DNA from 4 places in the Bacillus paramycoides genome. Region 4 is predicted to be linked to each of the others. Evidence: predicted binding sites of a transcription regulator. Region 4 holds the regulator's gene; each other region holds the start of a gene.
What was found. Region 4 encodes LexA, which represses DNA repair genes until DNA is damaged. Its sites were predicted from a motif close to CGAACATATGTTCG; they were not measured.
Positions count from the first base shown of each region.

Region 1: AAG068_RS20795 (DNA polymerase IV) is a predicted target of LexA. The motif match lies at 3,159-3,172, and genes of this name have one in related genera.
Region 2: uvrB (excinuclease ABC subunit B) is a predicted target of LexA. The motif match lies at 3,376-3,389, and genes of this name have one in related genera.
Region 3: addB (helicase-exonuclease AddAB subunit AddB) is a predicted target of LexA. The motif match lies at 3,065-3,078, and genes of this name have one in related genera.

Region 1 covers NZ_CP152427.1:4,038,224-4,046,447, forward strand. Annotated here, with positions in the region: gene rnz (ribonuclease Z) at 280-1,203, opposite strand; gene AAG068_RS20790 (DUF3932 family protein) at 1,393-1,644, shown strand; gene AAG068_RS20795 (DNA polymerase IV) at 1,902-3,140, opposite strand; gene AAG068_RS20800 (hypothetical protein) at 3,283-3,483, shown strand; gene AAG068_RS20805 (tripeptidase T) at 3,528-4,646, opposite strand; gene AAG068_RS20810 (GNAT family N-acetyltransferase) at 4,774-5,319, opposite strand; gene prli42 (stressosome-associated protein Prli42) at 5,508-5,600, shown strand; gene AAG068_RS20820 (DUF3894 domain-containing protein) at 5,673-5,912, opposite strand; gene AAG068_RS20825 (L,D-transpeptidase) at 5,980-6,540, opposite strand; gene AAG068_RS20830 (aromatic acid exporter family protein) at 6,557-7,525, opposite strand; gene AAG068_RS20835 (amino acid ABC transporter ATP-binding protein) at 7,626-8,224, opposite strand, start outside.
Region 2 covers NZ_CP152427.1:4,933,198-4,941,421, reverse strand. Annotated here, with positions in the region: gene AAG068_RS25810 (YeiH family protein) at 1-575, shown strand, start outside; gene AAG068_RS25805 (helix-turn-helix transcriptional regulator) at 785-982, shown strand; gene AAG068_RS25800 (hypothetical protein) at 1,127-1,354, shown strand; gene AAG068_RS25795 (MerR family transcriptional regulator) at 1,461-2,216, shown strand; gene AAG068_RS25790 (hypothetical protein) at 2,213-2,833, shown strand; gene AAG068_RS25785 (DUF4362 domain-containing protein) at 2,879-3,310, shown strand; gene uvrB (excinuclease ABC subunit B) at 3,462-5,438, shown strand; gene uvrA (excinuclease ABC subunit UvrA) at 5,450-8,224, shown strand, end outside.
Region 3 covers NZ_CP152427.1:1,123,380-1,131,603, forward strand. Annotated here, with positions in the region: gene AAG068_RS05790 (hypothetical protein) at 1-105, opposite strand, end outside; gene AAG068_RS05795 (hypothetical protein) at 414-599, opposite strand; gene AAG068_RS05800 (competence protein ComK) at 884-1,465, shown strand; gene AAG068_RS05805 (TVP38/TMEM64 family protein) at 1,774-2,367, shown strand; gene lepB (signal peptidase I) at 2,424-2,987, shown strand; gene addB (helicase-exonuclease AddAB subunit AddB) at 3,104-6,619, shown strand; gene addA (helicase-exonuclease AddAB subunit AddA) at 6,616-8,224, shown strand, end outside.
Region 4 covers NZ_CP152427.1:3,525,589-3,533,812, forward strand. Annotated here, with positions in the region: gene AAG068_RS18100 (phosphate/phosphite/phosphonate ABC transporter substrate-binding protein) at 1-377, opposite strand, end outside; gene AAG068_RS18105 (bifunctional metallophosphatase/5'-nucleotidase) at 561-2,144, shown strand; gene AAG068_RS18110 (DUF896 domain-containing protein) at 2,184-2,423, opposite strand; gene AAG068_RS18115 (YneB family resolvase-like protein) at 2,469-3,125, opposite strand; gene lexA (transcriptional repressor LexA) at 3,267-3,887, shown strand; gene AAG068_RS18125 (DUF4097 family beta strand repeat-containing protein) at 3,975-4,781, opposite strand; gene AAG068_RS18130 (DUF1700 domain-containing protein) at 4,782-5,324, opposite strand; gene AAG068_RS18135 (PadR family transcriptional regulator) at 5,317-5,640, opposite strand; gene glnA (type I glutamate--ammonia ligase) at 5,944-7,278, opposite strand; gene glnR (transcriptional repressor GlnR) at 7,327-7,716, opposite strand; gene AAG068_RS18150 (aminotransferase class I/II-fold pyridoxal phosphate-dependent enzyme) at 7,891-8,224, opposite strand, start outside.

The sequences.
Region 1 (8,224 bases), 510 kb from region 4:
CCTCATTATAACTTGTTTTTAATAAAACGCTTACTTTTAATGAATTTTAAAAGTTCTGAATAAAAATCCATTTTTGCTATTTGTATCACTCGTATGTCGTCTGACTTATATAACAGTTTTTCTAAATAATCGATACTATGTATTTTTATCCTATATCTTCACATCATTAAAACTTTCTGTTTCATCTAATATAAGCATAAAATGATAACAGTTTTATTTTAATTTTTTTTAGAAATAAAAAAATGGCGACCTCTCGTCACCATTTTTTTTATACCATTATTATCTTTCTACTGGAAATGATTTTAAATCCGTAGCTATTTCTGTATTAGAAAATAGTTCCCTTGCCTCTTTCAATAATTCCTTATACGTATCACCTTGGTAACGAGAACTAATATGAGTCAATATTAATCGTTTTGCATTTGCCTGAAGCGCAATACTCGCAGCTTGTTTAGATGTGGAGTGAAAATAATCATACGCTTGTTGTTCATCTTCTGCTGCGAAAGTTGCTTCATGAATAAGTACATCAGCGTCTTGCGCCAGCTCTCTACTCGCTTCACAATATCTTGTATCACCTAAAATGGTAATAATTCTTCCCTTTTGAGGTGGACCGATAAAATCTTTTCCATTTAGTATCGTACCATTTTCTAATTCAACTACTTCTCCATCTTTTAAACGTTTAAAGAGTGGACCTGGTTTCACACCCATCTCCAGCAATTTATCGACTAAAAGGGCGCCTTGTATATCTTTCTCTATAATACGATATCCAAAGCATTCAATACCATGTGACAATCTTTTCGTTTCCACATGAAATTCATTATCCTCAAACACAGTACCTTCTTCTGTTATCTCAACAATTTCAAGTGGGTATTTTACATGTGTCGTACTTACTGATAATGCCACTTCAATAAATTGTTTAATTCCTTTTGGTCCATACACGGTTAAAGGTGTATTCCCTCCTTGAAACGAACGGCTTCCTAATAAACCGGGCAATCCAAAAATATGATCACCATGTAAATGCGTAATAAATATTTTTTCAATGCGGCGTGGACGTACTGATGTATGTAATATTTGATGTTGCGTCGCCTCGCCACAATCAAATAACCAAGTCTGTCCTCGTTCTTCTAACAATTGCAAAGCAATTGCTGAAACATTCCTTCCTTTCGAAGGAACACCTGCACCAGTTCCTAAAAATACAAATTCCACTTTCTTTCCTCCAGCTCTTTATATAATCTACCTTTCATCTTACGGAATGTTATTTCAAATGGCAAATCGAATTTACATAACCAATCATCTAGACAACTATATATCACGAACGTTATAATTAAAAAACTTAGAAATCGTTCGTGTTTTATGTTAAAATGATTATACTACATTTTAAGGGAGCGTTTTATTATGAAAGAAGCATTTCGTTTACAAACTGATTTTTCATCTTCATTTGATCGCTGGGTAAGTTCTTTCGTGTCTGATCACCCAGCACAATTAGAATGGACGACTTTGAAAGAATTAATCCATGAATATACAACAACACACACAAATGATTCGTTACCAACATATATTTCTTCAGCTTTAACCTATTACGCACAACGCGTTTCAACAACAAATAGTTCAGAAATTGTTATTTTTGAAAATCATACAATCTCTTAATCTATCATAAAAAGCACTGGTTACAGTGCTTTTTTATTTATACTTATTTAGTAAATCTCCATATCCCGTCCAAAAATTTTTATACATACTTTAATCAAACTCATCTAAAATTATCTTTTCACTTGATTTATTCAATAACTCTTTTGCTTGTAGTAAAAAAGAAACAATTTGTTTTCTATAAAAACTTTATAGTAAAAATTTCATAATTAATTTTAAAAATAAAAGGTGTCATGATATTTACAGCTTCATGACACCTTCTACATAAATTTATTTTCTAATTTTTGTTGAAAAGACTTTTCTTGCTTACGTAATAGTTGACTACCTCGCTGTAAAATCGGCATTCCATATTTATCATTAATTTGATCGATGACAGCTAGTAGCGGCTCTTCTTTCGCATCTTCTTCAAATGAAAATAAATCTAATTGTTTCACCGATTCTGTCTTCCACTCTATTTCAGTAGCTGTAACACCTAGTAAACGAACGGAATCACCATCCCAATGTTGCTTCCATAAACGAGATGCTGCCTGAAAAATATCTCGTTCTTCCCAAATGGCATTTTTCAATTGCTTACTCCGCGTTACCGTCCGCCTATCATGATATTTAATCATAATTTGAATATTATAGCTGACAAGAGTTCGCTTTTGTAATCTTTTACTCACTGATTTTGATAGCCGTTCTAACATATCAAGTAATTCTTTCTCTTCATCCATATCCTTTGAAAAAGTCATCGAGTTACCAACGCTTTTATGTTGTCCCATTTGACTCGGATCAACTTCCCTATCATCCATACCTTTTGCCCGCCGCTTTAAATCAACACCATGCTTTCCAATTTTAGCGCGAATGATATGCTCGTTTCCTTTTGCTAACTGCTCAATTGTTTGTATATGAATATCATTTAATTTTTCAGCTGTTTTTTCTCCAATTCCATGCATCGCTCCAACCGGAAGTGGCCAAATCATTTCTGGAATATCTCGTTTTCGAAGCACAGTAATACCGAGAGGCTTTTTCATATCAGAAGCTGTTTTTGCTAGGAAAAGGTTTGGAGCAATTCCAATGCTACAGGGTAGCTGTAACTCTGTTAATAATGCTTGTTGAATCATCTTTGCTATTTCAAGAGGCGAACCGAGTGCGTAGCAATCTGTAATATCTAAATATCCCTCATCTATAGAGACTGGTTGTATTTTTTCCGTAAAACGAGAAAGGATTTGAAACATTTGAAATGAAGCTTCACGATATAATGTAAAATTAGGGCGCCTTACAACTAATTGCGGGCATAACCTTTTTGCTTCCCAAAGAGGCATCGTTGTACGTATTCCATATTCTCTCGCCTCATAACTACATGTTATAATAATTCCTTTTCTTTCTTTTTCATTTCCAGCAACCGCTAACGGCTTTCCTTGTAATGATGGGTCATGAGCAATTTCAACAGATGCGAAAAAACAATTCATATCTACATGTAAAATAACACGACCCTTTTTCGGATACATTTCTCGCATAGTACTCACCCCCTCCAAAGAACATTTGTTCCTTCATTATACCAAATTCATGCACAATATAATAATTACTTATTCTTTTTATCCTTATTTTTGCTATACTTAATATAGATATGGATATTTTTGTAAAAAAGGGTGATTTATTCTGAAATCAAACAGTAACCTCAATTATACATTTCTCGTTATTATATTAATCATCTTAATTAATTATTTATTACTCTCTATTTTTGATATTAACGTAGCAGGGATTCTTCCAAATCTACTGGGCATTGCAACAACTCATATACTTCCATGGATTTTCTTGTATTGGCTTATCCGCCTTGTAAAAGCAATCGAATCAAAATAAAAAGCGTGTAAATCCAATGTGATTTACACGCTTTTTCTATTACATTACTTCGCTACTTCTTCAATAATTGCAACAACTAATTCTGCTGTTTTCGCTAATTCTTCAACAGGAATCTTTTCGTTTGTTGTATGAATTTCTTCATAACCAACCGCTAAGTTAACTGTTGGAATACCATGTCCTGCAATTACGTTTGCATCACTTCCGCCACCACTTTGGTGAAGAGAAGGTGTACGACCAATTTTTTCAGCTGCACGTTTTGCAACTTCTACAACGTGATCGCCATCAGCAAATTTAAATCCTGGATACATAACGTTTACTTCAACGTCTGCGTGACCGCCCATTTCTTTTGCAGTTGTTTCAAATGCTTCTTTCATTTTTACAACTTGTGCTTCCATTTTTTCATTGATTAAAGAACGCGCTTCTGCAAAGATTTGCACGTGATCGCAAACGATATTCGTTTGTGTACCACCTTCAAAACGTCCAATATTTGCAGTTGTTTCAGAATCAATACGTCCAAGTGGCATCTTCGCAATTGCTTTCGCTGCGATCGTAATTGCAGATACACCTTTTTCTGGTGCTACACCAGCATGAGCTGTTTTCCCGCGAATAATCGCATTCACTTTCGCTTGTGTAGGAGCTGCAACAACGATTTCACCAACTTTTCCATCGCTATCTAATGCATAACCGTATTTCGCTGTAATGCGCTCACGATCTAATGCTTTTGCACCAACAAGACCAGATTCTTCTCCAACTGTAATAATAAATTCAATTGTACCATGAGGGATGTTTTTCTCTTTTAAAACACGGATTGCTTCGAACATGGATGCTAATCCTGCTTTATCATCCGCACCTAAAATTGTAGTACCATCTGATACGATATATCCATCTTTAATAGAAGGCTTAATTCCATTACCAGGAACTACTGTATCCATATGAGAAGTAAAGTAAATTGTATCAACACCATCTTTTGTTGCTGGTAATGTACAAATTAAGTTACCTGCACCATGCCCAGTAACAGCCATTGTGTCATCTTCAAATACTTCTACACCTAAATCTGTGAATTTCTTTGTTAATACTTTGCAAATTTCTGCTTCAAATTTCGTTTCAGAATCTACTTGTACTAATTCCATAAATTCATTTACTAAACGTTCTTGATTAATCATAAGACTGCGCCTCCTGCACTACCATTATGTATGTAACACTATTAATTATAACAGAATTTCGCAAAAGTTTCGAAATACAAGACAAAAAACAGACGGTTTATATGTCTTGATAACCATCTGCTTTCTATTACTCATTTAACAATACCCAGCGCATATGATCTTCCCACACTCCGTTAACCATTAACATCTTCCTAGACACACCCTCATATTGAAAACCTATCTTCGTCACGACTTGTATAGATGCTAAATTTCGTGGCATAATCGGTGCTTCTATACGATGTAATTGAAATTCCTCAAAAGCAACTTGAATCGCTTTTCTAAGCGCTTCTGTCGTATAACCTTTGTTTAACTCTGCCTTATCTAATTTATAGCCAAGTACACAAGATTGATAAATTCCGCGAACAATTAAATTAAATGAAATACATCCAATTATTTTCGTATCATCACCCTTTTTAAAAATCCAAAGCCTGATGATTTTACCTTCTGCGATCTCTTTTCTATCCTTTTGCAACTTTTTCTTTTGATAATCTAACGTAAAAAAATCATCCGGTCTATACTCTTCCCAAGCTTTTAAAAATTCACGATTTCTGTCGTAATATTGAAGAACTTTTTCAGCATACGACTCATCAATTTCCCTTAAATGTAAACGATTTGTTTCATATATTTTCATCATCGTATCTCCATTCTTCAGCTTGCATAACAAAAAACTTATACTCCATCATTTTATATATTCTCTACATGCGTACAAATTTCCTGTTATACTTTACACACACTTCTCGAATTTTGTCATTTCTCTCCCCTTGTCCACAATATCATTTCTCGTTACAATGATATTGTACTGATTTGCAAGGAGGTATAACGATGCATAAAAAAGCTCAAAAAGTTATGATTTATGTAATGCTAATTTCTATGCTTGTAACAACATTACTTGCTGGCGCGAGTATGTTTTGGTAAAAAGGACGATGTGTTCGTCCTTTTTTTACTTTTTACATATAACAAAATAAACCATCTCGATATCGAGATGGTTTATTTTATATAAAGCACAATCGCTACAATAATAAAGGAAAATGACATTACAAGTGCTATTACAAAACTTGTATATTGTTTCTGCTGAAATGCTCCAATAACAAAAGTAAGATTGAGTAATGCCATACATACAATTGCTACAAGATAAGAACATATATTAAAAGTTGCCAACATGAATGTAATAACAAATAGAAATCCCATAAAAAATTGCATATACGAAATTTTTGGATTCAAGTACATATGAGCAACCCCTTTATTTAATTTTTATCTTTCTATACTCTCATTAACTCATGGTTATGTACACATGTCAAGACAACTTATTACAATAGAAAAAACCAACCTTTCCGTTGGCTTTTTCATATGCAATGGCTCCTTTTTCTTTTGCCAATTGCTGAAATGATTTTTTCGATTTTACAATCCATACTTTCGTTCCAATCGGAATGCGATCAAATAAATATTCCACATCATTTTTCTTCATTCTTATACATCCTTGTGAAATATACTTTCCAATTGAACTCGGTTGGTTTGTTCCATGTATTCCATACTTACTCCCATCAGTTCCTCTTGCATTAAATCCCATCCACCTAGATCCAAGTGGATTTTTCGGGGATCCCCCTGGAATATTCTTCGCAATATAATATGGATCCTTTGCTTTCATGACAATATCAAAAGTTCCCTCTGGAGTTAATTCATTTGTTTTCCCTGTCGCAACTGGAAAAACCTTTTGAATCTTCCCATCGTCAATATAAGCTAATTTATTCGTCGCTTTATTTACAATAATAAAAGGATCCCCGGCACGTGGATTATCACCAAGAGGCCAAATAGGCGATAAAGAAAGACATAATATGAAAGAGAGAAGATACGGCATAAATAATTCCTACCTTCTATATAAGTTCTTTTATATTATCCTTTCCCTTAAAACGACTTTTAATGAGTAAATATTGCTCCATTTCATATACAAGTTGAACAAGTTTCGCACGTATCTCAAATTCTTCGCGTGTAACTGGCAATGGCATGTCCCTAAATAATTCTCTCATTTCTTGAAGCTGTCTTAAAGAGATAACCCCAGTACTCTCAGGACTAATGGCATTTCCAATGTTTTCAACCACATCCGCAATCATGTCAGCTTGTTCGTATGTCCATGATAAAGAAGCTGCTAATGGTATCATCCGCTCTAAAATTTCGAACTGTTGCATGCGCATATTAAAGTAACGATAGTAATAGCCATCTTCTCGCATGAATGCATTCTCAAGCTTCTTAAACGATAAATCCCTTGCTTCATTTAGCATATTTTCAGTTTCAATAAGTTCTGCTCCGCTCCAACTACTTTCCCTGTTTCGTAAATAAACGACCATTTCAAACAAAATCGTTTTAAAATTACTTTCTATTTTGTCCTGATACTCTTTCAACTTATTTTCACTACTTGGCATATACATATTCACTAATAAAGCCACGCTAATCCCTATCGTTAATATCGCAATTTCATTTCCAACAATAAGCCATGTAATTTGTTTCAATGAATATAGATGCATCACAATAACTGAACTCGTGACAATACCTTCTTGAATTTTAAGCATTACTGCAGTCGGAATAAATGTAAGTAATAATACGCTAATTGCTAGCGGTGTATATCCAATTGTTTCAAAAATACAAAACGCGAATACCATTGATAATACACAAGCTAAAAAACGATGTAACGATACTTGAAGTGATTTACGTTTCGTATTTTGTACACATAATATAACTAAAATACCCGCTGAGCTATAAAATTCTAATCCTAATAACTGAGCAATAAAAACTGCTGCACCTGTCCCTATTGCTGTTTTTACTGTACGGTATCCAATTTTGAACATAGCATTGCTCCTATATGTATAAACGTATTTACAGCTAGTATAAAAAAAGGATGACACAATGTCATCCTTTTCTACTTATTATTCACGTAACCGTTACATATTACAATATTTTTTGTAAAAATTGTTGCGCACGTTCACTTTTCGGTGCTGCAAAAAATTCTGCTGGTGCACTATCTTCTACAAGCTTTCCACCATCTAAAAAGAGAACACGATCAGCTACTTCTTTCGCGAATCCCATTTCATGTGTAACAATCGCCATTGTCATTCCTGTCGTAACTAATGATTTCATAACTTCTAATACTTCTTTCACCATCTCTGGATCTAGTGCTGATGTAGGTTCATCGAATAACATCACTTCCGGTTCCATCGCTAACGCTCTCGCAATTGCTACACGTTGCTTCTGTCCGCCCGAAAGACGATTCGGATACGTATCTTTTTTATCTAATAAACCGACCTTCTCTAAAAGTTTCTCGGCTTTCTTTTCAGCTTCTTGTTTCGTTACTCCTTTTACATGAATAGGAGCATACGTAATATTTTCTAATACAGTCATATGAGGAAATAGGTGAAAATGTTGAAATACCATTCCGACATTTTCACGAACGTGCATAATATTCGTTTTCGGATTCGTTACTTCTTCCGTTCCAATCCAAATGTGACCATTCGTCGGTGCTTCTAACACATTCATACAACGTAAAAATG
Region 2 (8,224 bases), 1.4 Mb from region 4:
TGAAAGCGAAGGATGAGGAAACAGCAGTCGGCGCAGCGATTATTGCAATTTTAGGCACAATATTTACACTTATTTATACGCTATTATACCCAGTGCTTGGCTTCTCGCCGTACGGCTACGGTGTATTCTCAGGTGCGACGTTGCATGAGATTGCCCATGTCATCGCAGCTGCAGCACCAGGAGGAAGTACGGCTGTAGACATCGCAGTTATCGTGAAGTTAACGCGCGTTGCAATGCTTGTGCCAGTAGCAATTTTAATTGGATTATGGTTTGGTAAGAGCGAAGGCAGCGAGGAAAAAAGATCGTGGCGTGACCTTCCGATTCCTTGGTTCATCTTCGGATTTTTAGCGATGAGTGCAGTGCATTCGCTCGGTATTATCCCAGAAGTTGTTGCCGGATACATTGTTGTCATTGCTTACATGCTTATCGCAATGGCGATGGCGGGGCTTGGTTTAAATGTAGAGTTTAAAACGTTCCGTAAGTTAGGAAGCAAAGCATTCGTGGCGGGGCTGATCGGTTCGGTTTGCCTTGCTATTCTTGGATACGTTCTTGTATATGCGTTAAGGTTTATGTAGTAGGGCGGAGAAGCTGTTCCCAAAGTTTTTTGGGAACAGCTTTTTCTTATGATTATAGGGCTAATGATGTCGGTATTTGCCGGTAAGTCGATATATTAAAAAAATCGCTGATATAAATTAAATGACTCTTGTACTTTGTTAGAGAAGATTTTCAGTGAAATGTTTTTCTAAAATTTGTAAAGATATCTTTACTTTCAAAGGTGGAGCCTATGGGTGTGAAAAATACAATAAAAGAGTTAAGAAAGCAAAATCATATAACGCAAGTTGAAATGGCAAAGGCGATGCAGGTGACGCGGCAGACGATTGTGGCGATTGAAAACCATCATTATAATCCGAGTCTAGAGTTATCGTTAAAAATCGCTAAATATTTTGGAATGAAGGTGGAGGAAATATTTACGCTAGAGTAAGGGGAGAAAAAATAAATGATAAGTTTGAGAAATTTCAATTAGATTATACGTTTAAATATATAGGGATTGGTTTTGGTTTATTAATAAGTATGGCATCGACGAGTGTGTTAGCAACAAGGAATAGTTAGAAAAAGGGGAACTGGGATGGGATTATCGGTATTATGTGTCGCTACGGCTATTTTTGCTTTGTTTTGGGGAATGCAGAATTTCTCTCGTAATCCAGTACCAAGTATTTGTATTATGCTTGGTACTGTAGGTTTATCATATTATTTATTAGTTTCAGCTCATTATCATAAAACAGCCACGAGTGTTGTCGTTGGAGCACTTATTTTATTTTGTGGGCGTGCTGTACAAAAAGGATTATTTCCGTAAAAGCTGTTTATACGAAGAGTATAAACAGCTTTTTGTATTTTTTTAACAAAAGCATTGAAAGTGACGTTACGTCATCTTTTATAATGAAGAGGAAGAGGTGAGGGTAGTGATTTCAATACAACAATTGACGAAAGAAACAGGGGTAACAGTACGTACATTACGTTATTATGATCAAATAGATTTATTAAAGCCGAGCGGGAAAACAGAAGGCGGTCATCGTTTATATAGTGAAGCTGACGTAATACGTCTCCAACAAATTTTATTTTTAAAGGAAATGGGATTTTCATTAAAAGAGTCTGCGAATATGTTAGTAAAAGGTGAGCTTAACTTAAAGGATTCGCTTGAAAAACAACTTCGATTTGTACAGGAAGAACAAAAGAAATTCAATCGAATGGAGCGCGTTTTACAAGCAGTTGTTTATTCAGTAGATGTGGAGGGAGAGCTCGATTGGAAAGTTATGTTTGAACTGATCCAGCTTTCGAAACAGTCTTCTCGTATACGTGAAATATTTCAAAATGAAGTATTTTCAAAAGAAGAACAAAAGTTGCTTCATAATTTGCCAAATATGAGTGAAGAAGATCCGAATGTTTTAGAATGGGTAGATTTATTAAAGCAATTACGCACTTTTATGAAAGATGGTAAAGAAGCTGCAAGTGATGAGGTGCAAGGGGCAACGAAGAGATTAATGCAGAAGTGTTTAGAAATGGCCAATGGTGATGAAGCGTTTTTAGATAAGTTATGGGAAGTTAGAAAATCGAAGGAAGATTCACAGAAAATGAGCATGTATCCAATCGAAGAAGAATTTTTATTATATATGGATGAAGCTTTTCGTATATATGATGAAAAGGAGAAGGGTAAATGAGTATACTTGCAGAATATCGTTGGTATTTTTTAATTGGGGCAGAGATTGTATTTTGGTTATCAGCTATCGGTTTCTTTTTACTCCGTTACGGATTTCGTTTGAAGAAGGCAAGCTTTATTATGGGGATTGTACTACTCGTAAATGAAGTGTCCATTTTAACCTTAGGAGTAGTGGATTATTACCAAACAGGAAAGTTCTCTAACTTTCAAATCATTACAGTAATTATTTTATTGTATGCAGTTTTCTACGGGAAAAAGGATTTGAAGAAGCTTGATATATTTGCGCAAAAGCTAGTTGCGAAATGGCGGAATGAACCAGCGCCAATTATGGAAGAGCACGTAGAATTAACAGGTATGGCCTATGCGAAGCAGGAAATAAAAAATTGGGTATTACATCTTGTTTTATTCGTTGTTGTGCATATTTTCTTTTTCTTTCTGTACGGTTTTGTCCCGTTTGAACAATGGTATAATTGGTTAGAAACGGGGATTGTTTTAAATGAAAAAGCAAGTCGTGTTAGCCAAGTTTGGGCGATTATACTTTTAGTGGATACAGTTATTTCATTTTCATATGTTCTTTTCCCGAAGAAGGAAAAAGGAAAAGAGAAGCTACTTTCATAGAGGAAAGTAGCTTTTTTAGCATACCAATAGTTTGTATAGGAGAGGATGACAGTAGGAAAAAGAAGTCGTTTTATATGCCTATTTTTCTTTAGTTTAGTAGCATGCTCACAGCCTAACATTGCAATTGATAAGAAGAATGATGTTGTTGCAAAGGAGGCAGAAATTTCTAATATAGATAAATTTGAAAAGTTCGTTTTGAATATTGACCAAGGGAGAGTTGATAAAATAAGAATTGTACATTACACGCATGAAGGTGACCCGATTGTTCAAACGTTAGGGCATAGTGAGAACGATATACTTTATGTATCAGATAATAGAAAAGACCAATTTGCTGGTGACAATAAAGGGTTATATAAAGATAGTTGTAAAAGTATTGTTGCAGACGAGTGCGAATTAGGAATCACTTATAGGCTAATAGGTTGTACGAATGAAGATGGGCGCAATGGATATGATTTATTATATGTACCTAAAAAATAGAGTTAGTAGAGGAAGGAAGTTTTGAATCCTTCCTTTTTCTATGTATATATTGTCGAAAACTTTACCGAATATCTGTTCGTTTTTTTAGGTTTTTTGGGGGTATTCGTGGTAAAATAATAATACAGATTTTTATGAGGAGGTCGGATTATACTTGGAACATCAATTTGAAATTATCTCAGCGTATTCCCCGCAAGGTGATCAGCCGGTAGCTATAGAGAAGCTTGTAGAGGGAATTAATAGTGGAAAGAAAAAGCAAGTGTTGCTTGGAGCGACAGGAACGGGTAAGACATTTACGATTTCAAATGTCATTAAAGAAGTGCAGAAGCCAACACTTGTCATGGCTCATAATAAAACGTTAGCAGGACAGTTATATAGTGAGTTGAAAGACTTTTTTCCGAATAATGCAGTTGAATATTTTGTTAGTTATTACGATTATTATCAGCCAGAAGCATATGTGCCGCAAACAGATACGTTTATTGAAAAAGATGCACAGATTAATGATGAAATTGATAAATTGCGTCACTCAGCAACGTCCGCATTATTTGAACGGGACGATGTAATTATCGTTGCGAGTGTTTCGTGTATATATGGTTTAGGTTCTCCAGAAGAATACCGCGAGTTAGTTGTTTCACTTCGAGTTGGTATGGAAAAAGACCGCAATCAATTGCTTCGTGAACTTGTTGATGTACAGTATGGACGTAATGATATTGATTTCAAGCGTGGTACATTCCGTGTGCGCGGAGATGTAGTTGAAATCTTCCCTGCATCACTTGACGAGCATTGTATTCGAATTGAGTTTTTCGGTGATGAAATCGATCGTATTCGTGAAGTAAATGCGTTAACAGGTGAAGTATTAGCAGAACGTGATCATGTAGCAATCTTCCCAGCATCTCACTTCGTTACACGAGAAGAAAAGATGAAGGTCGCTATTGAAAATATAGAAAAAGAATTAGAAGAACGTTTAAAGGAATTAAATGATAATGGCAAGTTGTTAGAAGCGCAGCGTATAGAACAGCGTACACGTTATGATTTAGAAATGATGCGTGAGATGGGCTTTTGTTCAGGGATTGAAAACTATTCCCGTCATTTAACACTTCGTCCAGCGGGTGCAACGCCGTATACGTTATTAGACTATTTCCCGAAAGATTTCTTAATCGTTATGGATGAGTCGCACGTATCAGTACCGCAAGTAAGAGCGATGTATAACGGGGACCAAGCACGTAAACAAGTGCTTGTAGATCATGGATTCCGTCTGCCATCAGCTTTAGATAATAGACCGCTCACATTTGATGAGTTTGAAGAGAAAATGAATCAAGTTATTTACGTTTCAGCAACGCCAGGACCGTACGAGTTGGAGCAGTCACCAGAAGTAATAGAACAAATTATTCGTCCAACAGGGCTTTTAGATCCACCTATTGATATACGACCAATTGAAGGGCAAATTGACGATTTATTAGGAGAGATTCAAGATCGCATTGCAAAAAATGAACGTGTATTAATTACGACTTTAACGAAGAAGATGTCAGAGGATTTAACGGATTACTTAAAAGATGTAGGAATTAAAGTGAACTATCTTCACTCTGAAGTTAAAACGTTAGAACGTATTGAAATTATCCGTGATCTTCGCCTCGGTAAGTTTGATGTTCTTGTCGGTATTAACTTATTGCGAGAAGGATTAGATATTCCAGAAGTATCACTAGTAGCTATTTTAGATGCTGATAAGGAAGGATTCTTACGTTCAGAGCGTTCATTAATTCAAACAATCGGTCGTGCAGCACGTAATGAAAACGGCCGCGTTATTATGTACGCAGATCGTATAACGAGATCGATGGGAATTGCGATCGAAGAAACGCAGCGTCGTCGCACTATACAAGAAGCTTACAATAAAGAGCATGGTATTACGCCGAAAACAATTCAAAAAGGCGTGCGTGATGTTATCCGTGCAACGACAGCTGCTGAAGAAACAGAAACGTATGAAGCGGCGCCAGCTAAGAAAATGACGAAAAAAGAGCGTGAAAAAACAATTGCGAAGATGGAAGCAGAGATGAAAGAAGCAGCAAAAGCGTTAGATTTCGAGCGTGCAGCTGAATTGAGAGATTTACTATTAGAATTAAAAGCGGAAGGGTGAACAGAGTGAGTATGAGCAAGGATTATATTGTTGTAAAAGGTGCTAGAGCACATAACTTAAAAAATATTGATGTAACCATTCCGAGAAATCAGCTTGTTGTTGTGACGGGATTGTCTGGTTCTGGGAAATCATCGTTAGCGTTTGATACGATTTATGCAGAAGGGCAGCGCAGATACGTAGAATCGTTATCTGCGTATGCGCGTCAGTTTTTAGGGCAAATGGATAAGCCGGATGTAGATACGATTGAAGGATTGTCACCAGCGATTTCAATTGATCAAAAAACGACGAGTCGTAATCCACGTTCAACTGTCGGAACGGTAACGGAGATTTATGATTACTTACGTTTATTATTTGCGCGAATTGGTACGCCGATTTGTCCGAATCATGGCATTGAAATTACATCACAAACAGTAGAACAGATGGTAGACCGTGTTCTTGAGTATCCTGAGCGTACGAAATTACAAGTGTTAGCCCCTATCGTTTCTGGGCGTAAAGGTGCACATGTGAAAGTGCTTGAAGATATTAAGAAGCAAGGATATGTTCGTGTACGTGTTGATGGTGAAATGCTGGATGTATCTGAAGAGATTACGTTAGATAAAAATAAGAAGCATTCTATTGAAGTTGTCATTGACCGTATTGTTGTAAAAGAAGGAATCGCAAGCCGCCTTGCGGATTCACTTGAAAGTGCATTAAAGCTTGGCGGAGGCCGTGTATTAATCGATGTAATGGGAGAAGAGGAACTTCTATTTAGTGAACATCATGCTTGTCCGCATTGTGGTTTTTCAATCGGAGAATTAGAGCCGCGTATGTTTTCATTCAACAGTCCATTCGGAGCATGTCCTTCTTGTGATGGACTTGGTTCAAAGTTAGAGGTAGATTTAGAACTTGTTATACCAAACTGGGATTTATCATTAAATGAACATGCGATCGCGCCTTGGGAGCCGACAAGCTCACAATATTACCCGCAACTTTTACAATCTGTATGTAATCATTACGGCGTTGATATGGATGTGCCTGTGAAAAATATACCGAGAGATTTATTTGATAAAGTGTTATACGGAAGCGGTGAAGAGAAGGTTTATTTCCGCTATGTAAATGAATTTGGTCAAGTAAAGGAAAATGAGATTTTATTTGAAGGTGTTATTCCAAATATTGAACGTCGTTATCGTGAAACGAGTTCTGATTATGTTCGTGAGCAAATGGAAAAATATATGGCAGAGCAAGCTTGTCCGAAGTGTAAAGGTGGACGCTTAAAGCCTGAGAGTTTAGCTGTTTTTGTTGGTGGGAAAACGATTGCTGACGTAACGAAGTATTCTGTTCAAGAAGTACAGGAATTCTTCTCAAATGTGGAGTTAACGGAGAAACAACAAAAAATTGCTCATTTAATTTTAAGAGAAATCCAGGAGCGCGTTGGGTTCTTAGTAAACGTCGGTTTAGATTATTTAACGTTAAGTCGTGCCGCAGGAACATTATCAGGTGGTGAGGCGCAGCGTATTCGTTTAGCGACGCAAATTGGTTCTCGTCTTACTGGCGTACTTTACATTCTTGATGAGCCTTCTATCGGTTTGCATCAGCGTGATAACGATCGTCTTATTCGTACATTGCAAGAAATGCGCGATTTAGGTAATACGTTAATTGTCGTTGAACATGATGAAGATACGATGATGGCAGCTGACTATTTACTTGATATTGGACCTGGTGCAGGTATTCACGGTGGACAAGTCGTATCAGCAGGTACACCAGCTGAAGTGATGCAAGATGAGAATTCGTTAACAGGGAAGTATTTAAGCGGTAAAGAGTTTATTCCGGTTCCACTTGAAAGACGTAAAGGTGACGGAAGAAAAGTAGAAATTGTCGGCGCAAAAGAGAATAACTTAAAGAATGCGAAGATGTCATTCCCGCTTGGTACGTTTGTAGCGGTAACAGGTGTATCTGGATCAGGTAAAAGTACGATGATTAATGAAGTACTATATAAATCGTTAGCGCAAAAGTTATATAAAGCGAAAGCGAAGCCAGGTACGCATAAAGAAATTAAAGGTCTTGAGCACTTAGATAAAGTAATCGATATTGATCAATCGCCAATCGGTCGTACACCACGTTCTAATCCAGCGACGTATACAGGTGTATTCGATGATATTCGTGATGTGTTTGCACAAACGAATGAAGCGAAAGTGCGCGGATATCAAAAAGGACGTTTCAGCTTTAATGTAAAAGGTGGACGTTGTGAAGCGTGCCGTGGTGATGGAATTATTAAAATCGAAATGCACTTCTTACCAGACGTATACGTTCCGTGTGAAGTTTGTCATGGTAAACGTTACAACCGTGAAACGTTAGAAGTGAAATATAAAGATAAAAACATTTCTGAAGTGTTAGGGATGACGATTGAAGATGGAGTAGAGTTCTTCGCTAATATCCCAAAAATTAAGCGTAAACTTCAAACGCTTGTAGACGTTGGGCTTGGTTATATGAAATTAGGGCAACCAGCTACGACGTTATCTGGAGGAGAAGCACAGCGTGTGAAATTAGCTTCTGAATTACATCGTCGTTCTACAGGACGTACGTTATACATTTTAGACGAGCCAACGACTGGTTTACATGCGCATGATATCGCACGTCTTCTAGAAGTGCTGCAACGTCTTGTTGAGAGCGGTGAAACCGTACTTGTAATTGAACATAATTTAGATGTAATTAAAACAGCTGATTATATCGTTGACCTTGGACCAGAGGGTGGAGATAAAGGTGGACAAATCGTTGCTTCTGGAACGCCAGAGCAAGTAGTGAAAGAA
Region 3 (8,224 bases), 2.4 Mb from region 4:
TTGAGATGACGTTTCTAACATTTGTTCTTGCTCTTTACTAGGGGTATTCAGAGCATCTGTTGGGACGCTATTAATCTGTTGGCTTAATAGACTTTTTTTCTCCATATTATACAGCTCCTTTTTGGAATTAGATAAAAAATTAATGTAATCATAAATAATTACTTACATATTTTGTGTTTTGAAATGGAATTCTATACAAAACTTATATTGTAGATTTAACGAATTAAAAAGTTGCTAGTGATGTATAAAGTTGAAGTTCTTAATAAAAATGGGTAACACGTACAAGTACTTTTTAACGTAGTGGATAATTTTTAATCATTTTTTTTGTATGTAGTAATATTAAAAAGGGGATATAAGGACACTCGGAAGAAAATAGGAAGAAGAGTAAAAGGCTTTCCAAAATGGAAGGCCTTTTACTCTTCTTTTTCAACTCTTTTTTTCGCGCATTTCTTACATTCAACGCATTTTGATTTTCGAAAAGGCTTTGCAAAAAATAATAGAATGAAAAATAAAGCGAATATAATGCTAGCCGAGTTTTTCACGATTACGATGTTGTTATTTTTCATGTGAATCGTTGGTTGCATTTCTTTTTCTTCCATAGTGGACCTCCATATATTGGATTTTCCTTTTCATTATAGCAAAGTTAATTGTTGTAATGATGCGAAATGAGGAAGTAGTTGTAAATATTTATAGGTAGTATAAAGACATTTTGTATAGCTCATTTCTTTTTAAATTGCTATATTTTTATTTAATAATTTGAAAGATATTTGACAAATGATAAAGTATTGTAAAAAAGCGGAATCTGTAAGGCATTTCCTTTTCATAGATGCTAAAATTATATATGCAGCTGCTAATATAAATGGAAAAAAGGAGACAGTAGAATATGGAAAGTAAAGTAGAACGCTATGTCGAAAACTATGTGGTAAATAAAAATACAATGGCCTTACTTCCTGTTATTCTAAGTGAGAAGAAAATTGTTACACGAGTTGTTGAAATGGAAGATTCCTTTTTCGTATTTCAAAAGCCCCTAGATATTATAGAAAGAAGTTGCCGCAAGCATGGTTCTAGTTTCTTAGGCAGAAAAGAAGGAACGAAAGAGTTAACTCATATTACACATAAAGCACCGATTGCGATTAGTCCGACAGATCAACTTTATTTTTTTCCCACTTATTCATACTCTAGAAAAGAGTGTGCTTGGTTGTCTCATTTTTATATTGAAAGTAATAAAGAGTCAAAAGATGGAAATGTTATTATTAGATTTATAAATGGTTTTGCTGTGAAATTAGAAATATCAAAAAGTAGTTTTGAAAATCAACTAAATCGTATGGCAAAATTGCGTACTGAATATGAAGATCGTAGGAAAAAACAAGGGAATCCTTGTTTTAAAGAGATTGATAAAACTGAAGAATCTAGATTAAAACCAGCATACGAGAAAGTATATTTTGTGAAAGAAGAGGAAGTGTAAGAGGATGGGGGAAAATCCCCATCTTTTTTATTTGTCAGTTTTTATCGGTAAGTCGATATATTCGCGAAATCGCCGGTATAATTTCACTGACCGAGGAATTTGCTACCAAAACAAAAGGATCAATTCTAAAGCCGCGAAACGTCCTGTCGAATATTGATAGATTATCATAGCATAATAATGAAGGAATTCTAATGAAAGATATGGAAACTTAATAATTACATCTCCATATGTCGTATCTACCATTTCCTCTTTCATATAAGCGATGATACAGTAGAGGTAGTACTTAGAGTAAAGGGGTAAAGTGTAGAATGGATTTTCAGACAATCAAAGAGTATTTTTCACCAGAAAATATGGATCATATTGTTGAAAGTTATAAAGCGTTCGGACCACTGCTTGGTATTGGTTTACCGATGATAGAAGCGTTGATTCCAGCATTGCCACTCATCGTATTTGTACTGGCGAATGCTGTTGCATTTGGATTTTGGCTCGGTTTTCTTTATTCTTGGCTTGGATCAGTAATGGGTGCCTTGCTTGTCTTTTTCATTATCCGCCATTTTGGCCGCAGTCGTTTCTTTTCTTTTGTAAATAAGCATGAGAGAGTACGGAAGGCAATGGGATGGATTGAAAGGAAAGGGTTCGCACCGATTTTCGTCATATTTTGTTTTCCGTTTACACCGTCTGCGCTTATAAACGTTGTTGCTGGTTTATCACGCATTAGTGTAAAACAGTTTGGCCTTGCGCTCGCGTTCGGAAAGCTTGTGATGATTTTTATTTTAACGTATATCGGTCATGATTTAATGTCATTTATTCATAATCCGGTGAAATCAGTCATTGTAGCAATTGGCATTTTTATTTTATGGTATGTCGGTAAGAAAATCGAAGTAAAATTAGAACTACATTAAGAATAGTCTTCTTTGTAAAGGAAAGCTTCATTATTAAAGGATAAGGGGAGAAGCGGATGAAGAAAACTTTGAAAAAAGAAGGCATAGAGTGGATACGAACAATTTTAATTGGTGTATTATTAGCTGTATTTTTTCGAACGTTTTTCTTTTCAACGTACGTTGTAGAGGGGAAGTCAATGATGCCGACATTGCAAGATGGCAATATGCTCGTTGTAAATAAGGTGAGTTATCAAGTGGGGGACTTGAATAGGTTTGATGTTGTTGTGTTTCATGCGAATAAAAAAGAGGACTACGTAAAAAGAATTATCGGTTTACCTGGAGATCAAATTGAATATAAGCATGATAAACTATATATAAACGGACAATTCGTGGATGAACCTTATTTAGAGAAATATAAGAAAGAGATAAATGGACGACAACTAACAGGTGACTTTACGCTAGAAGAGTTAACGAAGGAAAAAATGGTGCCACCTGGATATATTTTTGTAGTAGGTGATAACCGGCTCGGGAGCTGGGATAGTAGACACTTTGGATTTGTAAAAGCTGATACAGTTGTCGGTAAAGTTGATTTACGATATTGGCCAATTCAAGAGGTGCAAACGAATTTTTCAAAAGGTTGATATAATAGATAGAAGTATAGAAAAAGGCAAACTACTCCGTTTGTCTTTTTTCGTGTCCTATAATACAATTATAGTAGCAAACTAACGTTCGTTATGTAAGTGAAAGGTGGGGTTACATGTCACTTCGATTTGTGATTGGTAGAGCGGGAAGTGGAAAAAGTACACTTTGTTTACACGAAGTGCAAGAAGAGTTAAAGCAGCGTCCAAGAGGGGAAACATTATTATATCTTGTGCCAGAACAGATGACATTCCAAACGCAGCAGGCGTTAATTGGTAGTGAGGATGTTAGAGGTTCTATTCGGGCACAAGTTTTTAGTTTTTCACGGTTAGCGTGGAAGGTACTGCAAGAAGTCGGCGGAGCGAGTCGTCTTCACATTGATGAAGCGGGCGTACATATGTTACTTCGTAAAATTGTAGAGTCTCGTAAAGATGGATTATCGGTGTTCCAAAAAGCAGCGGAGCAAAACGGTTTCTTTGAACATCTTGGTAGTATGATTGCAGAGTTTAAACGTTACAACGTGACGCCATCGAACGTATATGAAATGTGGCAACAATTAGATGCGCATAGTAGCAGTGCCGAACAAAAGCTATTAGCGAATAAAGTGTATGATTTACAACTACTATATGATGATTTCGAGCGTGCTTTAATCGGAAAATATTTAGATTCAGAAGACTACCTACAATTGCTAGTAGAAAAGCTTCCGCAGTCTGAATATGTAAATGGGGCTGAAATTTATATAGATGGATTTCATTCATTCTCACCGCAAGAGCTAGAAATTGTAAGACAGCTTATGATTTGCGGCGCGAGAGTTACAATCACGTTAACGCTAGATGAAAAAACGTTAGCGCAGCCAGTAAATGAACTAGATTTATTTTATGAAACGACGTTAACATATGAAAAAATAAAACAAGTAGCACGTGAAGAGAAGATAGAAATTGAAAAAACGATTCCACTTATGGAACAGCCGCGTTTTCATTCGCAATCATTAGCGCATTTAGAAGCGCACTACGAAGCACGACCAAATGAAAAGTTTCACGGAGAAGCAAGTGTAACGATTAGCACAGCCGCGAATTTACGAGCGGAAGTAGAAGGCGTTGCTCGTGAAATTCGTAGGCTTGTGGCAGGTGAAGACTATCGTTACCGAGATATTGCGGTTCTTCTTCGTAACGGGGAAAGTTATTACGATGTAATGCGAACGCTATTTACAGATTATAATATCCCGCACTTCATCGATGAAAAGCGCCCTATGTCACATCATCCACTAGTAGAATGCATTCGTTCTGCACTCGAGATTATTAGGGGAAATTGGCGTTATGATGCAGTGTTCCGCTGCGTGAAAACAGAGCTTTTATATCCATTAGACGTAAGAAAAGAAACGATGCGTGAAGAGATGGATGAGTTTGAAAACTACTGTTTAGCGTACGGTGTACAAGGGAAGAGATGGACTTCTGAAGATCCATGGATGTATCGTCGCTATCGTTCTCTTGACGATACGGACGGGATGATTACAGACAGTGAACGTGAAATGGAAGAGAAAATAAATCGATTGCGCGACGTTGTAAGAACGCCAGTTATTCGTATGCAAAAAAGATTGAAGCGTGCGGGAACAGTTATGCAAATGTGCGAAGCTGTTTACTTATTTTTAGAAGAGCTGGACGTTCCGAAAAAACTAGAAGCATTACGTATTCGTGCAGAAGAGAGTGGAGATTTCTTATTTGCGACAGATCATGAACAAGTATGGGAAGAGGTAATGAGTCTTCTTGATACGTTCGTTGAGATGCTTGGCGAAGAAAAAATGTCACTTTCTATGTTCACCGACGTTATGTCTACAGGACTTGAGGCACTTCAATTTGCCAACATTCCACCGTCATTAGATCAAGTGTTAATTGCAAATATTGATCGTTCTAGATTATCAAATGTGAAAGCAACATTTGTCATTGGTGTGAATGAAGGTGTGATTCCAGCAGCACCGATGGATGAAGGGATGCTTTCTGATGAGGAAAGAGACGTTCTTAGTGCTGCAGGTATCGAATTAGCACCAACGACGAGACAAACTTTATTAGAAGAACAGTTCGTTATGTACCAAATGGTAACGAGAGCAACTGAGAAATTATACATTTCATGCCCGCTTGCAGATGAGGAAGGGAAGACGTTACTTGCTTCTAGCTTTATTAAGAAAATAAAAAGAATGTTCCCTGATGTGAAAGATACATTTATTACGAATGACGTAAATGATTTATCACGTTCGGAACAAATTTCATATGTAGCAACGCCAGAAGTAACGTTGTCATATGTAATGCAGCAACTTCAAACGTGGAAGCGATATGGATTTGAAGGGAATTTAGATTTTTGGTGGGATGTATATAATTTCTACGTTACTTCAGATGAATGGAAGCAAAAAAGTAGCCGCGTATTATCAAGCTTATTCTATCGAAATCGTGCGCAAAAGCTAAGTACAGCTGTAAGTAGAGATTTATACGGAGATAAAATAAAAGGAAGCGTTTCTCGTATGGAATTATTTAACCGTTGTGCGTACGCTCATTTCGCGCAGCACGGTTTATCATTAAGAGAGCGTGATATTTTCAAACTGGATGCGCCAGATATCGGTGAATTATTCCATGCAGCGCTGAAGAGAATTGCAGACAGGCTATTACGTGAAAATCGTACTTGGGCGGATTTATCAATAAAAGAGTGTGAGCATCTTTCTATTTTAGTAATAGAAGAGATTGCACCGTTATTACAAAGACAAATTTTATTAAGTTCAAACCGTCATTTCTATTTAAAACAAAAACTACAACAAATCATTTTCCGTACGTCAATCATTCTTCGTGAGCACGCGAAATCAAGTGGTTTCGTACCAGTTGATTTAGAAGTACCATTCGGTATGGGCGGTACAGGATCACTTCCGCCGATGGAATTCTCATTACCAAATGGTGTGAAGATGGAAGTAGTTGGCCGTATTGACCGTGTAGATAAGGCAGAAGATGAAAACGGTACGTTCCTACGTATTATTGATTATAAATCAAGCTCAAAAGCGTTAGACTTAACGGAAGTGTATTACGGATTAGCACTTCAAATGTTAACGTATTTAGATGTTGTTACTTCAAATGCACATACGTGGATGAAAAAAGGCGGCACGGCTTCACCGGCTGGTGTACTGTACTTCCATATTCATAACCCGATTGTTGAGATGAAAGGTGACGCATCTGAAGCGGAAATTGAGAAAGAAATTTTAAAGAAATTTAAAATGAAAGGACTCGTGCTAGGAGATGCTGACGTTGTTCGTTTAATGGATAACAAACTTTCTACAGGAAGCTCTGATATTATTTCTGCTGGTCTGAAAAAAGACGGAAGCTTTAGTGCGCGTTCGAGTATTGCAAGTGAACAAGAGTTTAACGTACTTCAAAAATACGTACACCATTCGTTTGAAAATATCGGAAAAGACATTACAGAAGGCGTGATTGATATTGCCCCTTATAAAAAAGGGAATAAAGCGGCGTGTACGTTCTGTAACTTCAAATCTGTTTGTCAGTTCGATGAATCACTTGAAGATAACCAATTCCGTACGCTAAAAGATATGAAAGATAGCGAAGCGATGGAGAAAATTAGAGAGGAGGTTGGCGGAGAATGATAGAAAATTGGCCTAAAAAACCAGAAGGTAGTCAGTGGACAGATGACCAGTGGAAAGCCGTTGTAGCGAACGGACGTGATGTTTTAGTCGCGGCAGCAGCTGGTTCAGGGAAAACAGCAGTATTAGTTGAACGTATTATTAAAAAGATTATAAATGAAGAAAATCCAGTCGATGTCGACCGCCTGCTCGTTGTAACATTTACGAATGCAGCGGCGCAAGAGATGAAAAACAGAATTGGGGAAGCATTAGAAAAAGTATTAATTGATGAGCCAGGCTCGCAGCACATTAGAAAGCAGCTGAGCCTATTAAATAAAGCTTCTATTTCGACGATCCATTCCTTTTGTTTACAAGTAATTAGAGGATACTATTACATGCTTGATGTTGATCCTCGTTTCCGCATTGCGAATCAAACGGAAAATGAATTGTTAAAAGAAGAAGTGCTAGATGACATATTAGAAGAAGAGTATGGAATTGAAGATAATACGATATTCTTTGAACTCGTTGACCGTTATACAAGTGACCGTAGTGACGATGATTTACAGCGTATGATTTTAGCGCTTCATACAGAATCAAGAGCGCATCCAAATCCGGAAAAATGGCTCGATAAATTAGTAGAAGCATATGACGTAGAAGGAAAGACAATTGAAGATTTAGTGTATGCTTCTTACTTATTAGAAGATGTGAAATTCCAGCTTGAAACAGCGGAACAGCATATTCGTAAAGCGACGGAACTCGCAATGCTTCCTGACGGTCCAGCGCCTCGCGTTGAAACATTGCAAGCAGATTTAGCTTTACTTGGAACGTTATCATCAGCCGCTCGTGAATCGTGGACAAGCGTATATGAAGCGATGCAAAACGTATCATGGCAAACGTTAAAGCGTATTAAGAAAAGTGATTACAATGAAGATGTTGTAAAACAAGTAGACTCTCTTCGTAATAAAGCGAAAGATGAAGTGAAGAAATTACAAGAAGAGCTATTTAGCCGCAAACCTGAAAGTTTCTTACGAGATTTTCAAGATATGCATCCTGTATTAGAAAAGCTTGTTCAACTTGTAAAAGTATTTACAGAGCGTTTCCAAGCGATGAAACGAGATAAAGGAATGGTCGATTTCACAGATTTAGAGCATTTCTGTTTACAAATTTTAAGCGAACAAAGTGAAAATGGTGAAATGAATCCGTCAGCAGTAGCGCTCCAATATCGCAATAAATTTGCTGAAGTATTAGTCGATGAATATCAAGATACGAATTTCGTACAAGAATCGATTATTAAATTCGTAACGAAAGATTCTGAGAGTGAAGGAAACTTATTCATGGTAGGTGACGTAAAGCAGTCGATTTATCGTTTCCGACTAGCAGAACCAGGCTTATTCCTAGGAAAGTATAAACGCTTCACACAAGAAGGATTAGGCGGCGGAATGAAGATTGATTTAGCGAAAAACTTCCGTAGTCGTCATGAAGTGTTAGCAGGTACGAACTTTATCTTCAAACAAATTATGGGCGAAGAAGTCGGAGAAATCGACTACGATGCTGACGCTGAATTAAAGTTAGGTGCTAGCTATCCAGAAGGTGAAGATGTAGCGGCTGAACTACTATGTATTCAGCAAA
Region 4 (8,224 bases):
ACTCCAAAACGTTGCGCTTGTAAAATTACGTTTGCAGCCTTTTTCTCATGTGCTAGCACATACGCTGTTGGAGGTAAAAAGCCTACATCTACTTGCTTAGATGTCATCGCTTCTACAATTGTGTTGTAATTCGTTGAAATACTAACTTTTACCGGAATATTTAATTTATCACTTAATAGCTTCTCAAGTGGTTTAGCCTTCGCCTCTAACGTTTCTGCATTTTGAGAAGGAACAAATTGAACATTTAAAGTCTTTGGTACATAACCTTTTTTTGTATCTTCATTTTTACTTGCACTTGATTCCTTCGTTCCACAACCACTTAATAATCCCGCCGCTAGTACAACTGTCGTACTCATTGCAAAAACTTTTTTAAACATATTAATGCCTCCATTTCTATTGTTATAAATTACCTTCCGTAAACATGAAGAAATATATCACACATTTTTATTAATAATTGCTTATTTACAGAATCTTTACACATTCTATACACTCTCATTAAAATTCTCTTCATATATTTGATATGCTTAACTAGTAGATAATAATAGAAAAGGTGAATGATATTGAATCAAAATCAAATTGTAACTTTAAACATCTTATTAACAAGTGATATACATGGTACTGTTTATCCAATTCACTACCAAGATAACTCCAAAGCTGAAATCGGTTTAGCTAAAATTTCTACTCTTATAAAAAAAGAACGTTCCCAAAATAGAAACGTCCTGTTAATTGATAACGGTGACTTCATACAAGGAACACCCTTTACTTATCATTACGCTACATATGAAAAAGATAAGAAAAACCCAATGTCATTAATAGCAAACTATTTACGTTATGACGCTGCAGTGATTGGAAATCATGAATTTAATTATGGAATGGATGTATTAAATCATGCTATTTCTACTGCCAACTTCCCGTATTTATCAGCAAATATTTTAGATAAAAACAGAAAAGAATCTTATTTCGGAAAACCATATATAATAAAACAGATGGAATCAAATATAAAAATTGCTATTTTAGGGGTGACAACGCATTACATTCCTAATTGGGAACAACCCCATCACATTCAAGATTTACAATTTGAAGATGCATTAGAATCAACAAAAAAGTGGGTTTCTTACATTCACGAACACGAGAAACCAGATTTATTAGTCGTAGCGTATCATGGAGGATTTGAACGCGATTTACAAACTGGGGTACCGACTGAAGTTTTAACAGGTGAAAACCAAGGATATGCAATGTGCCATGATATTGAAGGAATAGATATTTTGCTAACAGGCCACCAACACCGAGAAATCTCTGACACCGTAATAAACGGTGTAACAATTTTACAGACCGGATGTAATGGACATTCCGTTGGAAAAATAACAGTAACATTTGAAAAAACAGAACAAAAATGGGTTAAAAAAGAGAGTTATTCACAATTATTGCCCGTGCAAGGATTTGCGGCGGACCAACATCTTCTTTCCTTAGTTGCCGATTATGAAGAGAAAACACAAAATTGGCTCGATCAACCTATTGGATTCATCTATGGGGACATGCAAATTTCAGACGCTATGCAAACTCGTTTACAAGACCATCCTTTTATTGAATTTATAAATAAGATACAGATGGATATAGCTAATGTTTCTATTTCTTGTACAAGCTTATTCCATAATACATCTCCAGGTTTCCCAAAATATGTAACAATGCGTGACATCGTTTCTAATTATATTTATCCAAATACATTACAAGTAATTAGAATAACTGGAGCGGATATAAAAGATGCCTTAGAACTCTCTGCTTCTTATTTCACATTACATGCAGATGGATCTATCATCGTAAACCCTATCTTCCTAGAACCAAAGCCACAACACTATAATTACGATATGTGGGAAGGGATTTCGTACATATTAAACATTTCCAAACCTATTGGCGAAAGGGTCAAATCTTTACAATACAAAGGCGCTCCTCTTAATATGGATGAAGAATATGACGTCGTTATGAATAATTATCGCGCAAGCGGCGGAGGAAACTTCTTTATGTTCCAAAATAAGCCCGTAATAAAAGACATACCAACAGATATGTCTGAACTGATCGCTAATTATATTTTGAAAAATAAAAAGATAGAGGCAACGGTTAATAACAACTGGAAAGTTATTAACTAACGAATATAATAAATAAAAAAGATGGGCTTCGCCCATCTTTTAGTTTAATTTTGCATTATCTTGCTTTTTTAAAGCTTTTAATTTCGCCGGTGTAACGTCAGTACCTTGTTCATTAACGACTTTAATTCCTTTAAGTTCGTTTAACATATTTTGACGAAATCCTTTTAAATATTGTTCACGTAGCGATTGACGCTCACGTTGTTCTTCTTCAGTTAAACCTTCAGCTTTTGCTTTTTTCGCTAAGAAGTTAATGCGTTCAACGAGTTCGTGACTAAGCATCTCGAATCCCCCTTCTAATCAAAACTGATTATTATCATACAATAGTTACTCTTCTTTATCAAGCAATTGCTTTGTATACTCTACATATCTACGATGTACAGTCGCTTTTGAAACATTATGACCAAAGCCGCGAAGCGTTGCTGCAATTTCTTCGAAAGTAAGTTCACTCTTGCGCAAACGTACAATTTCCTCAATCGGCACTTCTTTCTTCTCTCGTCCTACACTTAAATGACGGTTCTTTAAATTATTTTCTGGACGATAGCCTTTTTCTACTGCTCGTTGCATACCACGTTTAATTTTTAAGTTATGAATCTTTCTTTGATACTCTTCAACAATACCAATAATATCTAATACCATCGAATCAGAATCCGACAATTGTAATTCTCCATTATGCGTATGCGTGTATACTTTTATTCCCTCTTTATGTAAACAGTGCATTAGTGCAATCTTTGCATTTCCCCTACCCAGGCGCGTTTCATCTTGTATAAGTAGCACATCAATTTGTTCATCTCGAATTGTATCTAGCACTTCTAATATGCCATCACGCTCAATTGTATAGCCACTAGCCTGCTCTTCAATCACCTTAGTAACATTCATTTGATAGCGCTCTGCTAAATGCAATAATTCATCTTTTTGACGTAATAATGACGTTTCTTGTGCTTCTTTTGTTGTACTCACACGCGCATAAATAATTGCATTCATTATGAACCCCTCTTTCTCACTATTATTTCCCTCCAGTTTAACATAAATTCGCCTTTTGTTCGAACTTATGTTTGTAGAATGTTTTTTCGCATGTTATACTTATTAATAAGAAAAATGAAAGAAAACGAGGTGTTAGAAAACATGGAAAAGTTAACGAAACGCCAGCAAGACATTCTCGACTTTATTAAGCTAAAAGTACAAGAAAAAGGATATCCACCTTCCGTACGTGAAATCGGTCAAGCAGTCGGCCTCGCTTCTAGTTCTACAGTGCACGGACATTTATCAAGATTAGAAGAAAAAGGATACATTCGACGCGATCCAACAAAACCACGTGCAATTGAAATTTTAGGTGACGATCGAATGGATACAGAAACACAATCTGTTATTCAAGTTCCAATTGTCGGAAAAGTTACTGCTGGATTACCGATTACAGCAGTTGAAAGTGTAGAAGATCACTTCCCACTTCCAGCTAGCATTGTTGCTGGAGCAGACCAAGTATTTATGTTACGTATTTCTGGAAATAGTATGATAGAAGCTGGTATTTTCGATGGAGATTTAGTTGTTGTTCGCCAACAACAGTCTGCATATAATGGTGAAATTGTAGTCGCTTTAACAGAAGATAACGAAGCAACTGTTAAACGTTTCTATAAAGAAAAAGACCATTTCCGTCTACAGCCGGAAAACTCTTCATTAGAGCCTATCATTTTAAAACAAGTGTCAGTTATCGGAAAAGTAATTGGCGTATATCGTGATTTACATTAAAAATAAAAAAAGAAGATAATAACCTTATTTATATACGGTTATTATCTTCTTTTTTGTATTTTGATAGATTTTCATACATTCCATTTCTTATGATCGAGCTTCAATCGTCACATCACCAGCAGCTGTTTTACCACTAATCTTTTTACTACCATTTCCAATTGTTACATTTTTATTTTCTTCATTAAAAATCATCACTTCGCCAGCTGCACTTTGCCCAGTTATAACTGCATCTTGTGGTTTTTCTAATAAAGTAATATCTACATCCCCAGCAGTTGAGCTTGCCTCTACATCATATTTAGGATCATGATCCATAATATGCACTTCTCCACTAGCCGTTTTCGCAGTTACTTTTCCTATTACCTTTTTAAAGCTCAGCTCTCCAGCTTTTGAAGATCCTTCCACACTTTTTGCTGTGACATGTTTCAAATCTACTTCTCCAGCGAGGGTCCCAACAGTTACATGATCACTGTTTACATCACTTATTTCTATTTGTCCAGCGGATGAATTTACTTTTATCTCTTTGTAAGAACGTTCTGGTATAAATATAGTCACTGTTGACGTTTGAAACTTAAAATCGTAAAAAGAAAAATCAAATGAAGCACCTTTTTCTCTTTCCCCAATAATTTTTAATGTGTCACCATCTTCAGCGATACGGATCTTTTGTTTACGTACATCCCCTGATTGCTTTACATAAAAAGAAGAGTCAGAAGATTTTTGGATAGCAATATCCCCAGCATCTAACTTAACTTCTATATTTTTTATTGTTTCGTTTTTAATTACGTCTTCTTTATTTCCTTCTTCTGCAGTTTGTACTGCTTTTTCATATGTTTGTGAAATCCCTATAACTCCAATAATGATACAAGCGATTGCTACTAACAATATTTTTTTCATCATCTACTCCCCTTTTATCATTTTGAAGTTCCATATGACATAACGTACGCATAACCTTTTAAACCACTTCGTACTATAATAAGCGATCATACATAACAACAAACCTACTCCAACAAACGTTATACTAACGAATACATCCAACCATATAAAAGTACCCATAAATACTTTTCCAATAACGAAGAATGGTGTCACTACACTAGCAATCCCACCGACCCAAAAGGAAAATATAAAAGCGATAATTGCAACTAACGGGCCTAACACAATAATGAAATTAAACAAACTAAGTCCAATCGCTGCCATGACAGCTCTTGTCACATTTGAAGTTGACGGATCTTTTTTCATTTCATCAAATCGATACATCGCAAGTAAGTCTTTCGCAATTATTTTCGGAGAACCAAGGCCCTTTATTATTTCCGATTCAGTTTTTCCCTCTTCTTTCCCAAACTGAAAATGCTCTTCATAATCAAATAAAATATCTTTCCTCTCTTCTTCCGGTAACTTTCTAAGATGACTTGATAATTCCTTAAGAAACTGTTCTTTACTCATCCCATTCCACCCCTTCAATAATTTCTTGTACGCCTTTTGCAAAATCACGCCACTCTGTTACTAACAAATTCAGTTGCGCTTCCCCTTGCTCAGTTAGTTGATAATATTTACGAGGCGGTCCCTCCGTAGATTCTTTCAAATACGTTTGAAAATACCCTTCTTTCGTTAAACGACGTAATAAAGGATACACTGACCCTTCCGATATTAAAAATTTATTTGAGATTTGCTGAACAAGTTCATAACCGTAACAATCTTTACGTTTCACAAGTGCCAGTACACACAGTTCTAACACACCTTTTTTAAACTGAACGTTCAAGGTCAATCCCCCTTTCTCATTTCAGTACTGTTCAATACACGGTACTTATCACATCCATAATATACCACTTAGTATTATTTATTGCAAGGTACTGTATTTTTCAATACTTAATTTCCGAATCAAATACATCCTCACCATAGTTCAATTTGCACATTTTCATTCATAGCTAGCATGCATTTTTAATAATCCACAATGATTTTTTCGGGCGTTTTGTGGGCACCTATTCAATTCATTTCACAAGCCTCTATATTTTCGGACAAATAAAAAAGCCCTGATACCGTAGTATCAAGGCTTTTCCCTCTCTTAGTATAGAGACATATACTGATCGCGTTCCCATTGGTGAACTTGTGTGCGGAAAATATCCCACTCAATTTCTTTCGCTTCAATGAAGTGCTCAAGTAAATGGTCACCTAGTGCACCACATACTACTTCATTCGATTGTAATGTAACTAAAGCTTGCGCTAATGTTGCTGGTAAATCAACGATACCCGCTTCTTCGCGCTCTTCTTTTGTCATTACATAGATGTTACGGTCTACTGCAGCTGGTGGAGTTAATTTGTTTTTAATTCCATCAAGACCTGCTGCTAATAATGTAGCCATTACTAAATATGGGTTTGCAGCTGGGTCAACACTACGTACTTCTACGCGTGTGCTAATACCACGTGATGCAGGGATACGTACTAATGGGCTACGGTTTTGTGCAGACCATGCTACGTAACAAGGAGCTTCGTATCCAGGTACTAAACGCTTGTAAGAGTTTACAGTTGGGTTTGCTACCGCTGTAAATGCTGGTGCGTGTTTTAAAATACCTGCGATGAAGTGACGAGCATCATCACTTAATTGTAAATCACCGTTTTGATCGAAGAATACGTTCTCACCATTTTTGAATAGTGATAAGTTACAGTGCATACCTGAACCGTTCACACCGTATAATGGTTTTGGCATAAACGTTGCGTGTAAACCGTGTTTACGAGCAATTGTTTTTACAACAAGTTTGAATGTTTGAATGTCATCACATGAGCGAATTGCATTTGCATATTTGAAATCAATTTCGTGCTGCCCTGGAGCAACCTCATGGTGAGACGCTTCAATTTCAAAGCCCATTTCTTCAAGTTCAAGAACGATATCACGACGACAATTTTCCCCTAGATCCATCGGCGCAAGGTCGAAGTATCCACCGTTATCATTTAATTCTAATGTTGGATTTCCTTTTTCATCTACTTTGAATAGGAAGAATTCTGGCTCTGGTCCAAGATTGAAATCTGAGAATCCTAAAGCTTCCATTTCTTTTAATACACGTTTTAAGTTGTTACGTGGATCTCCTTCAAATGGAGTACCATCTGCATTGTAAATATCACAGATTAATCGAGCTACTTTACCTTTTTCAGCTGTCCAAGGGAAGATAACCCAAGTATCTAAATCTGGATATAAGTACATATCAGATTCTTCAATACGTACGAAACCTTCAATAGAAGATCCATCAAACATCATTTTATTATCAAGAGCTTTTGTTAATTGGCTCACTGGAATTTCTACGTTTTTAATTACTCCTAAAAGATCCGTAAATTGTAAGCGGATATACTTTACATTCTCTTCTTTCGCCAAACGGAAAATATCTTCTTTTGTGTACCTAGCCATTATAAATTCCTCCTTAGTCCCTCTAAACACCTTCAGAATCAGTTGTCTTTAGTGAAAAAACCTTGAAATGTCACCTTGTCGCAATGAAGTTCGATTAAATCTACCTGTATGTTGTAGTTCGTCTCGAAGTATTTTGCGAAGCTCAGTTTTTGAAATTTCTTTCGTTTCTTCTTTTACTTTCACTGCTTCTGTTTGATTTTCTTTCATTAGTAACACTTGTTTAATACCAGCCATATTCAAGCCTTGATCTAATAAATCTTTAATCTCTAACAACTTATCTACATCGTTAAATGAAAATAACCTACGATTCCCCTTTGTACGGGTTGGAGAAACAAGATTATGCTCTTCATAGTAGCGAATTTGACGTGCAGACAATTGTGTTAAATCCATAACAATACCAATAGGAAACAGCGGGGCAGAACGTCTATCTTCTTTCATCGTTTCAGTTCCTCCTTCGCCTTAACTGCTTCTCATTTTATACCATGTTATGTTTAGTGTCAATAGATGTTAGCTTTTCTTACATGATTTTTTATAAATTTTTTCATTCTTTTTTCTAATGAAATAAATCATTACTTTTATGCGAAAAAAGCTGTCGAAATCGACAGCTTCCCTTTAAGAGATTTTTAATAAATCTTTTTCAATTAATGCATCAATTGCAGAACAAATCGCAATTTTCACATGTGAATAAGTTAACCCACCTTGCACGTAAGCAACATACGGCGGACGAATTGGACCATCCGCAGACAATTCAATACTTGCACCTTGAATAAACGTTCCCGCAGCCATAATTACATCATCTTCATACCCCGGCATGTAGTTGGCATACGGAGTGAAGTGAGAATTAATCGGAGATGCATATTGAATCGCTTGGCAGAATGCAATCATGCGATCTTTATCATCAAATTGAACAGACTGAATTAAATCTGTTCTCGGCGTATTCCATGCT